DNA from 3 places in the Mesorhizobium sp. M0590 genome. Region 1 is predicted to be linked to each of the others. Evidence: predicted binding sites of a transcription regulator. Region 1 holds the regulator's gene; each other region holds the start of a gene.

Region 1 (3,263 bases):
ATGGGCAAGGGGCTGACGGCGATGATCGCCCTGTCCGGGTGGATATCGGAGCGCTCGCCGATCGATGCGGTCGGGCTGATTTCGCTGAGATCCGTCCTTCTGGTGACGATCGCCCTCGTCATTGCCAGCATGGCGACGACCTGGTTGCGGCTGGCGGCACTTCCTTTTGCGCTCGCCGGCTTGCTGACGACAACGCAGACACGCATACCCGACGTATTGGTCTCGGAGGACGCACGGCTGGTCGCGCTGCCGATCGGCAGCGGTGAACTCGCGGTCAACCGGGCACGCCCGAATGAGTTCACCATCGACAACTGGAAACGCGCGCTCACATCAGAGGCTATCGTCGCGCCGGAAACACCTGGAAAGAACGACCCGCAATTCGACATTGCCGATCCGGCCGACCTACCGCCGGGCATGCCGTTCATTTGCACGGACGGCCTCTGCCTTGCCAGACATCCATCCGGCGCGATCATCGCGCAAGCCAAGGACCGCGATACTGCGCGGCCAGCCTGCGCCTTTGCCAGCTTGATCGTCATCGACGACGCCACCGCCCATAACCCCTGCTACTACGACCGGCTGGTCCTCGTCGTCACCAAACGGCAACTGGCGCACGCGGGAAGTGCCGCCGTCTACTTCGATCCACAAGCGGCAACGCGCGCCGAAATCCGTTTCGCGGTCGAAAAATCATACCGGCCCTGGCACGTGCAGCGGAAATTTTCACGCGCGGCACGGGGCCTGCCGCCATACCGCAGGGCCGACAACCCCAAAGCCGGTGCCAAGGGCGGAGCTCAGTAGCGGCGGATCAGTCCGACGAGCTTGCCCTGCACCTTGACCCTGTCTGGTCCGAAGATGCGCGTCTCGTAGGCCGGATTGGCGGCTTCCAGGGCGATCGAGGCGCCCTTGCGGCGGAACCGCTTCAGCGTCGCTTCCTCCTCGTCGACCAGTGCCACCACGATCTCACCGGGGCTCGCCGTATCGGCATTGCGGATGATCACCGTGTCGCCGTCGAAAATGCCGGCCTCGATCATCGAATCGCCTTTGACCTCGAGCGCATAATGCTCGCCGCCCATGATCATATCCGGCGGCACCGAAATCGAATGCGTCTGGTGCTGGATGGCGTCGATCGGCACACCGGCGGCGATGCGGCCCATCACCGGGATCGAAACGGCGGCGACGACATCGTCGTCATTGCCGGCTGCAGGGACGCGCGACGATGTCGGCTTGCCCTGCCGAGGGGCGCCTTGCCCAAGACTACCCTGGATGACACTCGGCGAGAACTTGCGTGCCGCATTGAGGCCGGGGGCGATCGAGTCAGGCAGGCGCAGCACCTCCAGCGCACGGGCCCGGTTGGGCAAACGGCGAATGAAGCCGCGCTCCTCCAGCGCCGTAATCAGCCGATGGATTCCCGATTTGGAAGCCAGGTCGAGCGCCTCCTTCATCTCGTCGAAGGAGGGCGGAATACCGCTTTCCTTCAATCTTTCGTGGATGAACATAAGCAGTTCGTGTTGTTTGCGTGTCAGCATAGCGACCCCCAACAGAATCAGAAAAACAAACCCAGAACAAACACTATCTGTTCCAGTTGTGTTCCGCAACTGTTTAAAGTTTAATGAATGCGTTAAGGCTTGGGAAACAAACGACGTCCCCTACCGGCGTACCGCATTTTCACCGCCGCGAGCCTCATCGCCTTGATTCTGCTTTCGTTTGCGCCCTTCTGGCCTCCTAGAAGGCGGCACTGGCATCGGCCGTCGGTCGGCAAAGGGCACGGAAGTGAACCCCTATCGACTGTGCGGTTTGGTCAATGCACCGTGAACGAAACGAACTCAAAACGCCAACCTCGCGGTTAAGTCCCGGTTTCCACCGCCTGGTCAGGCTGCTTCTCGCCGGTGGAGCCTTGCTGCGCATAACCAGGTAATGGAAGAACAGTCGATGCGTGTCCGGCGTTGCGTTGGATCTTGGGGGAGCAGACAAATCATGACAGGAATTCCCGATCTCGCGGCCATAAAGGCGATGGATGCCGCGGATCCGCTGCGCGCAATGCGCGACCGCTTTGTGTTGCCGCAAGGAGTGATCTATCTCGACGGCAATTCGCTAGGAGCTGCTTCACGTGCCGCTTTCGATGAACTGCACAAGGCCGCGACCGAAGAATGGTCGCATGATCTCATCCGCGCATGGAACACGGCCGGCTGGTTCAACATGCCGCTTGAACTTGGCGACCAGCTCGGGCGCCTGATCGGTGCCGCGGCCGGCCAGACAGTGGTCTGCGACACGACATCGGTCAACATCTACAAGCTGCTGCACGCCGCCATGGCAATGCGACCGGAGCGGCAGGTCATCGTCGCCGAGGGCGATAGTTTTCCGACGGACCTCTACATAGCTGAGGGTGTGGTTTCGACGCGAAAAGATACGCTGCTGCGCCTCTCGGGGGTCGACGCGCCGACCGTCGAAGAGCTGATCGACGAACGCACCGCCGTGGTGCTGGTCAACCACGTCAACTACAAGTCGGGCGAACTGCGCGACATGCCGGCGCTGACGCGCAGGGCTCAGGAAGCCGGGGCGATGATCGTCTGGGATCTCTGCCACACCGCCGGCGCGATGCCAGTCGAGCTCGACAAGGCAAACGCCGATTTTGCCGTTGGCTGCACCTACAAATATCTGAATGGCGGCCCGGGCGCGCCTGCCTTCATCTATGCGGCTGAGCGGCATCTTTCCGACATCCAGCAGCCGCTCACCGGCTGGTGGGGCCATGCACGGCCCTTCGCCTTCGAGCCAGGCTATGCGGCCGGCACCGGCATCCGCCGGTTTCTGTGCGGCACGCAGCCGGTCCTGTCGATGCGCACGCTGAAGGGCGCGCTCGACATCTGGAACGATGTCGACATGACGGCGGTGCGCAAGAAGAGCATCGCGCTGGCGGATCTGTTCATCGAGCTTGTCGAGGCAAAGTGCGGCACTTACGGGCTCACGCTCGAAAGCACGCGCGATGGGGAAAAACGCGGCAGCCAGATCTCATTCATGCATGAGCATGGCTACCAGGTCATGCGCGCGCTGATCGAACGTGGCGTGATCGGCGATTTTCGCGCGCCATCGACCATGCGCTTCGGCTTCACCCCGCTCTATGTCGGCTATGCCGATGTCTGGCAGGCCGTCAAATTGCTTGAGGACATCCTGCGCACCGGTGCGTGGAAGGATGCGCGCTTCGCCATCAAAGCAGCTGTCACTTGAGATTGATGCGAGAGCTGGAATCGTGAGGCTGGCGACGACGCGCC
Region 2 (3,263 bases), on a different contig from region 1:
GCATCGTCGATCTCTGCGAAGTGATGGGAGCGCAGGAAACGCTGCAGCCGGGGATTCGGTGTGGCGCAGGTGGCGGCATGGACATTCCAACGGATCAGCTTGAATTGCCGATCGATGGCATAGGCCCGGACAAGCCTCCACAAGACGAGCAGGACGCCTTCGCCACCGCCGTCGATATGGGCAAAATTGACCAGAAGCGTGCCGCCATTGCGATTGAATTCGGCCAGGACGGTGGCGCTGCCCATGGCGAAGGAGATCGGCCGGCCGAAGGCCAGCAACGCATCCTGGTCCGCGCGCGACAGCGCCCTCAACGTCTCCAGGGAGACACCCTCGATTTCGATCCGCATTGAAGGGTTGACCCTCGCTAAGTTGCTCGCCTCGCCCATTGCCCTAGTCTGCTTGCCAGAAAGACAGCTGATAATCCTCCAGGTCTCTGGAGTCTGAAGCGAAAAACTCGACGACAAACCTTCGGTTCGCAAACTGCCATTGCAGTTTTGCCTCATAAATCTCCTTGAGAACCGAGCCGAGAAACACGAGTTTGTCGCGAGAGATGTCGGCGGCGCCCAAGGCGTGAATGTCGGCAATGTGCAGGTGGTTCATAACCGCTTCCACGGACTGTCGTGTGGCGTTGGGGTCTCGTTCAAAGCTTCGCAGGCCTTCCTCGCTAAACCCTTCCATCAAAACGTAGCGTTCGAACGTCACGAATTTCGGCCAGAAAATGGTGCTGTATCCCACAGCAAGCGCAAATCGGCCCTCGCACCCGACCCAGCTTTGTAGATCGATGCCGGACCCATTGTTCCAGGCTGCCAATTCAGCCTTCATGCTGGCTGGAACATCCATATCGTAGCCTCCCGATCTCGCCTGTCATAGGTCTTTCAACGGCTGCTTTCCAGTAGACCGGCAAAGTTGCATCCCTTCACGCTTGTCGTCCCCAAATCCGCGCCGTATGTCTCCACGCGATGAGCGAGATCGAATTCCGTCGCGCGCAGGCGCCCGACCTGCCGGCGATCGTTGCAATGCTTGCCGACGATGTGCTCGGCGCAGACCGGGAAGACCCGTCCACGCCGCTTGCGCCGTCCTATCTCGATGCCTTCAGCGCAATCGATACCGATCCCAACCAGTTGCTGGCCGTCGCCGTCAACGCCGGGCAAGTGGTCGGAACGCTGCAGCTCAGCTTCCTTCCAGGCATTTCGAGAAAAGGCGCCTGGCGCGGCCAGATCGAAGGCGTTCGCGTCGCCCGGCAATGGCGCTCGCGCGGCCTCGGCAAGCTGATGATCGAATGGGCGATTGAAACATGCCGTTCGCGCAATTGCAGCTTCGTCCAGCTCACCACGGACAAAGGTCGACGGGAGGCGCACGCTTTTTACGAGCGCCTCGGCTTCACCGCCAGTCATCTCGGCTACAAGATGGCGCTGTAGCGCTCGGCTGATTGCCGAAGTCGGCGCTGCCCCTCATCCGCCTGCCGGCACCTTCTCCCCGTATAGCGACGGGGAGAAGGGGCTGTCCGCAAACTCGGCACTTTCCTGCAACGTTAGTGATTGGCGAAGCCATCGACGAAAGCGTCCTTCTCCCCGTCACTATACGGGGAGAAGTGCCCGGCAGGGCGATGAGGGGCGGCGCCAACCTGAAGCGATTGCCCCTTCACCTGTCGTCCGCGCTGCTTGACAATTCACCCACAATGTTCTCTTTATGTTCTCATCACAACTCGAGACAATGCGGCGTTCGAACCGCCGCGGGCGAACGGGCCGGATGGAAGCCAACATCCTCCACGCGGATCTGGATGCCTTCTATGCCTCGGTCGAACAGTTGCTCGACCCGGCCTTGCGCGGCAAGCCGATTGCCGTCGGCGGCGGGGTAGTGCTTGCCGCTTCCTATGAAGCCAAGGCGTTCGGCGTGCGCGGCGGTATGCCGGGACGGCGCGCGCGGGAACTCTGCCCGCAACTCATCTTCGTCGGCGGCCATTTCAAGGACTATCAGCGGCTGGGCGATGCGGCAATCAAGGTGCTCGGCGATTTCACGCCGGTGGTCGAGCGGATTTCGATCGACGAGGCCTTTGCCGACGTCGCCGGCTGCACCCATTTGTTCGGCTCGCCGGCCGAGATCGCCGGCAAGATCCGCGGCCGCGTGCGGGCCGAGCTCGGCCTGCCGATCTCGGTCGGCGTAGCCCGCACCAAGCATCTGGCCAAGATCGCCTCACAGGTCGCAAAACCGGACGGGCTGGTGGTGGTCGATCCGCGCCACGAGCTGGAGTTCCTGCACCACCTGCCGGTCGAGTTGATGTGGGGCGTCGGCCCGGTCACCAGGCAGCGGCTGGCCGGCATCGGCGTCAACACCATCGGCGAGCTGGCGAAGACCAATGGTGGGGCGCTTGAGCGCCTGCTCGGGCCGGCGGCGGGAGAGAAACTCAACGCGCTGGCGTGGAACCGCGATCCGCGCAAGCTCGAGACGCAGCGCCGGGCGCGCTCGGCGGGTGCGCAGTCGGCGCTTGGCCGAAAACCGGCCGAGGAGCAGGTCTTCGTGCCCGCTTTGCTGCATCTGGCCGACAGGGTCGCCACAAGATTGCGGGCGAAATCCCGGCCCGGCCGCACGGTGACGGTTCGCGTCCGCTTTGCCGATTTGCGCTCGGTGACGCGCTCGATCACGCTCGACCAGCCGATTTCGGCAACCGCCATGCTGGCCGAGATCGCCGAGGCGCTGGTGCGCAAGGTGCTCATCGACCATCCGCACGAAAAGACAATCTCGCTGCTGGCGATCGCCGTATCGCATCTGGAGCAGCATGCCGGCCTGCAACTGGAACTGCCGCTCGGGCTCGACGACGACCGCCGCCGCCCCGGCACCAGCAAGGGCGCGGCGCGCTGGACCGCGGATCGCGCCGTCGACAAGATCCGCGACCGCTTCGGCTGGGAGGCGGTCGGCTACGCCTCGGTCGCGCTCGGACTGCGGCGATCGGTTCCCGACGCATTTCGGGAGCTGGCCGAGAAGGAATTGTGAGCCTCGATTACACTTTGGTTGCCAAGTCGCCGGAATGACGTTGAAGGCTGCGGACTTGTGAATTTATCTTCGGTCCAGTTGGTCGTGCACCGGTTTGGGTATCGGCCAGACAGGGTAGCACCCGCCCGCAAATCCTTCCGCACCTTCATTTCGAACGACAGGAGATCGGCATGGGACAGAACGCCGGATATTTCGCACTCATCGTTGCCGGACTGGTGACCAATGCAACGACGCTGGCCAAGCCGCTCAACCCGGACCGGGCGATTCCATCC
Region 3 (3,263 bases), on a different contig from region 1:
TGATGCGTTCCCATATGAAATCCTTGGTGTTCAGCCAAAGGAGGATGTCTTCGATTGAGCTCTCGCCGGCCAGTGGGAGGTAGGCGTCCATCAGCTCGCCGTCGAGAGTGGTGACAGTCGCGTCCAAGCCGATCTTATCTCGGTAGTACACCGACAAGGCGCCGATCAATGCCTTGACGCTCTTGACCGATGCGTCGATGAGGTTGCCAACTTGGCGGAAGTAGTCGTCAGTCGCTTCGATCAACGCCATGGCCTTTGCCGCAGCCCGCATCATCTCAGGCGTCGATTTGACGCTTGGCTTGTAGATTGTGTCGTGGGTAACTTCGCTGAAGGCATGCTGAAGCAGCGTGCGGACCTGGATCTCGCACGGAATGTCCAGCGGTATAGGGACCCCTTCGAAGACGACCCCCGCCTTTGCCCGAACCACGTAGTGGACCGACTGGTACCCGAACTCCCAAGGCTTCCGGGCTCGCTCCTCGGCGAAGTCCCGAGCCTTTTCCCAGAACCAGTATTTGTCGCCGAATTCGGCGATCGCCTTCTCGACGATGGGTATTTCGTCGGAGGTGAGCACGACGAAGCGGATGCCCACCTTGTCCTCGATGTCGTCATACGGGCTTGGGTAGCCCTTGCCGCGATAGAGTGCCTTCTGGATGAGCGACTTGCTTTCCTTCAGCCTGTGCTTAACCGGAAGGCGCAAGAACAGGTCCGGCGCCTCCACTTGGGTCGAGAGCCCGTCGATGACCGCGTGGATGACGAACCTGCCCCAGGCATCGTAGTACTGCTGCTCCGCCTCCCAGCGTCGCAGGATCTCGAGCTCGGTGGTCATAGCTGTTCGGTGACTGGCCTGCGGACCGTGATCCTGGTCCAGCTTGCAGCCTCGCCTTCGGCATCATCACCCGGCGGCACATCCTCGATTGTCACGGTGCGATTCCGTATCGCGTCCGGGGACGCCGATAATTCGATGTCTGGACCGAACTTGTACTTCCGGCGCCGCAGCCTGCCACCCATCTCGCTGATGTCCCGAACCACGGCCCTATTGGTGGGGAATTTCCTGGCTTCGAGGAACTTGTTGAACGGGTCACGCAATTCGGGTGGCAGATACGTGTCGCCGAACTGCTGCGAGGTGAACGTGGGTGCCTGATCTACCTTAACGAAGGCGAATAGCGCGTCCCCCAGGTCCTTTCGGAGATCTCGGTCATTTACCGATGTGCGAACGAATTCCTTTGTGAGATCGAAGAACTTCGCGGTTTCATATTTCCCGCTCTCAGGAAAGGCGCAGCCAAGAAAGCCGTCGTAGAAATATACGGCCGCGTTCTCTCGGCGGGTCGCGGTAATGTTGCTGTCAAACACGAAGCATCGCCAACTTGTGCTCGCCGTGACAGCGACGTCTTCAGAGATGAACAGGGCAAGCTTGTAGAGCCTCGTGGCTGGCGTCAGGAAGATGTTCTCGAGGAATTCGGTCACAACTTTTGCCGCAGCCAGTCGGCGTTGAAAGCCGGACTGCATCTCCGCTTTGATCACCCCGACGAAGGGCTTTCCGTCGCCACCGACTTTCCCATCGAAGACTAGAAGCATTCCCCCGGGAATGCCTCGTGATTTCTGTGCGTCAGCCAGGGCATCGGCCATGTGATTGGAGACGTTGGGAAAATCGGTGTCGGTTGCCAGAACAAGACGTCGAGCGGTTCCAACCACGCTCGCGTCCTCGGTCTTCACTATCCGCATCTCTATGCTTTTGGACTGTGCGGACAGCGCGTCGGTGATACGCATCCCAAAATGACTGACAGCCTTGGCATCCAGTATTTCGAGCTCCTTGCCGTAGAATGGCGGCACTATATTTGGCCCGTCTTTCCTCTGGAATACCTCATGCATAACAACTCGGCCGATAGAAAGATTCTCTACAAACAAAACTGAAACCCCTGCGAAAATATCGAGGTAAATTATTCTAAGTAGGTTAAGAAATGATATCAGAACAAATCAAGAACGCAAGGCCGCCTACGTAAGAACAGTGCGGGAGGAAACTCAGGCATATGCCCTGCCGTTCGAAGCCATGCTGCCAACGCAGCGCGACGCGTTCGAGAGCGGTACCGCCGACGGTGAATTAGCCGAGTGGTCCAGGGTCGGCAGCCGGTTGCTGACCCGCATGACCGAAAGTCAGGACTTTGCCGACGGATGGGTTAATCGTCCAGCCGGGGCCGTATCGATATTCGGTGCAACAGACGGGCAACGCGCCAAGCCTGCGGGCAAGGGGGCAGGCGGATTACGAAGAAAGCCTCATGCCCTTCCTGAAATCGGCGCTGCAGTGGCTAGCTGACCAACGGGTCGTTGTTTTGGGCCGCACGACGCTACCCACAGCCCTTCTCACTGGGCAGGCGGATACGCTCATGAACGGGCTTTCAGGATTGATCGAGCATGTAAGCCAAGCCTGCGCGATGATTCGGATATCGACTATATCCAAAAGCTTCTGGCGATCGCCGCGGCAACCGCGCCGCACACAAGCGCGCCGAACGTCGATCTCATGCTGATAAGGCTGGTTGGCGGCGCGTATGTGACTGCCGGACGAGTCCAGCATGCTCGCAACCTGGCAGAACATGGCCTTCAGGTCGCAGGAGATGATCCGCTGCGGTCGCGTATCGCATGGTACGCTTTGCCGACATTTATCATCGCCTCCACAACCTGACCGAATCGCTTGTCGGAATGGCGTGCGCACTTTCATGCGAAGCGCCAGTCGGCCCCGAAGAAGCATGGTATGAAACTCATGGCCTGATCCGGCTGATGCGTGACCTGAACATGACCGCATTCGCGCGCTCGCTTCTGCCCGTTGCAAAGCAACTCTTCCGGACCATGGGGGTCGCAGGGGCATCGCCTCGAAACGATCGAAGTTGGCCTTCGCTTCCGCGAATTGCTGATGACGATCCCCGCTCGGGAAAACATGGCTGAGTTTCTTGCCACTCTTGCCGATAACTGCCAGACCGTAATCGACCTTCATGACGAACTCGCCCCCGTCTCGATTTTGCTGGCACAGGCGATCCGGATGGCGGAGGTCAATGGAGTTGCCGTACCGGAGAGGACGCGGGAACTGCTGGAGGCGGCCCTGGCAGCACTCGGCGAGCCGAACGCTTCGATGGTCCGGACTCTGTCTGTAGGGGGACCGGCGGCAAAAGATTTATTGTCTTTCGCGAAGCGCCTCGAGCCCGCGCGGCATTCGGAAGAAACGGCATACGATGTTCGTCCCGTGGCAATGGCGGCACGGAGGCTGCTGGCCT

The links. Region 1 encodes LexA, which represses DNA repair genes until DNA is damaged. Its sites were predicted from a motif close to TGTTCNNNNTGTGTTCNG; they were not measured.
Region 2: a site for LexA is predicted at 1,680-1,697, ahead of dinB (DNA polymerase IV). Genes of this name have one in related genera too.
Region 3: a site for LexA is predicted at 1,966-1,983, ahead of NKI52_RS29960 (nucleoid-associated protein). Genes of this name have one in related genera too.

The regions. Positions count from the first base shown of each region.
Region 1 covers NZ_JAMYQN010000010.1:243,542-246,804, reverse strand. The annotation lists gene NKI52_RS18860 (ComEC/Rec2 family competence protein) at 1-795, shown strand, start outside; gene lexA (transcriptional repressor LexA) at 789-1,523, opposite strand; gene kynU (kynureninase) at 1,972-3,219, shown strand.
Region 2 covers NZ_JAMYQN010000015.1:53,473-56,735, reverse strand. The annotation lists gene NKI52_RS23165 (hypothetical protein) at 1-347, opposite strand, end outside; gene NKI52_RS23160 (hypothetical protein) at 391-840, opposite strand; gene NKI52_RS23155 (GNAT family N-acetyltransferase) at 960-1,418, shown strand; gene dinB (DNA polymerase IV) at 1,750-2,991, shown strand; gene NKI52_RS23145 (hypothetical protein) at 3,162-3,263, shown strand, end outside.
Region 3 covers NZ_JAMYQN010000028.1:50,193-53,455, reverse strand. The annotation lists gene NKI52_RS29965 (GTP pyrophosphokinase) at 1-826, opposite strand, end outside; gene NKI52_RS29960 (nucleoid-associated protein) at 823-1,869, opposite strand; gene NKI52_RS29955 (hypothetical protein) at 2,906-3,263, shown strand, end outside.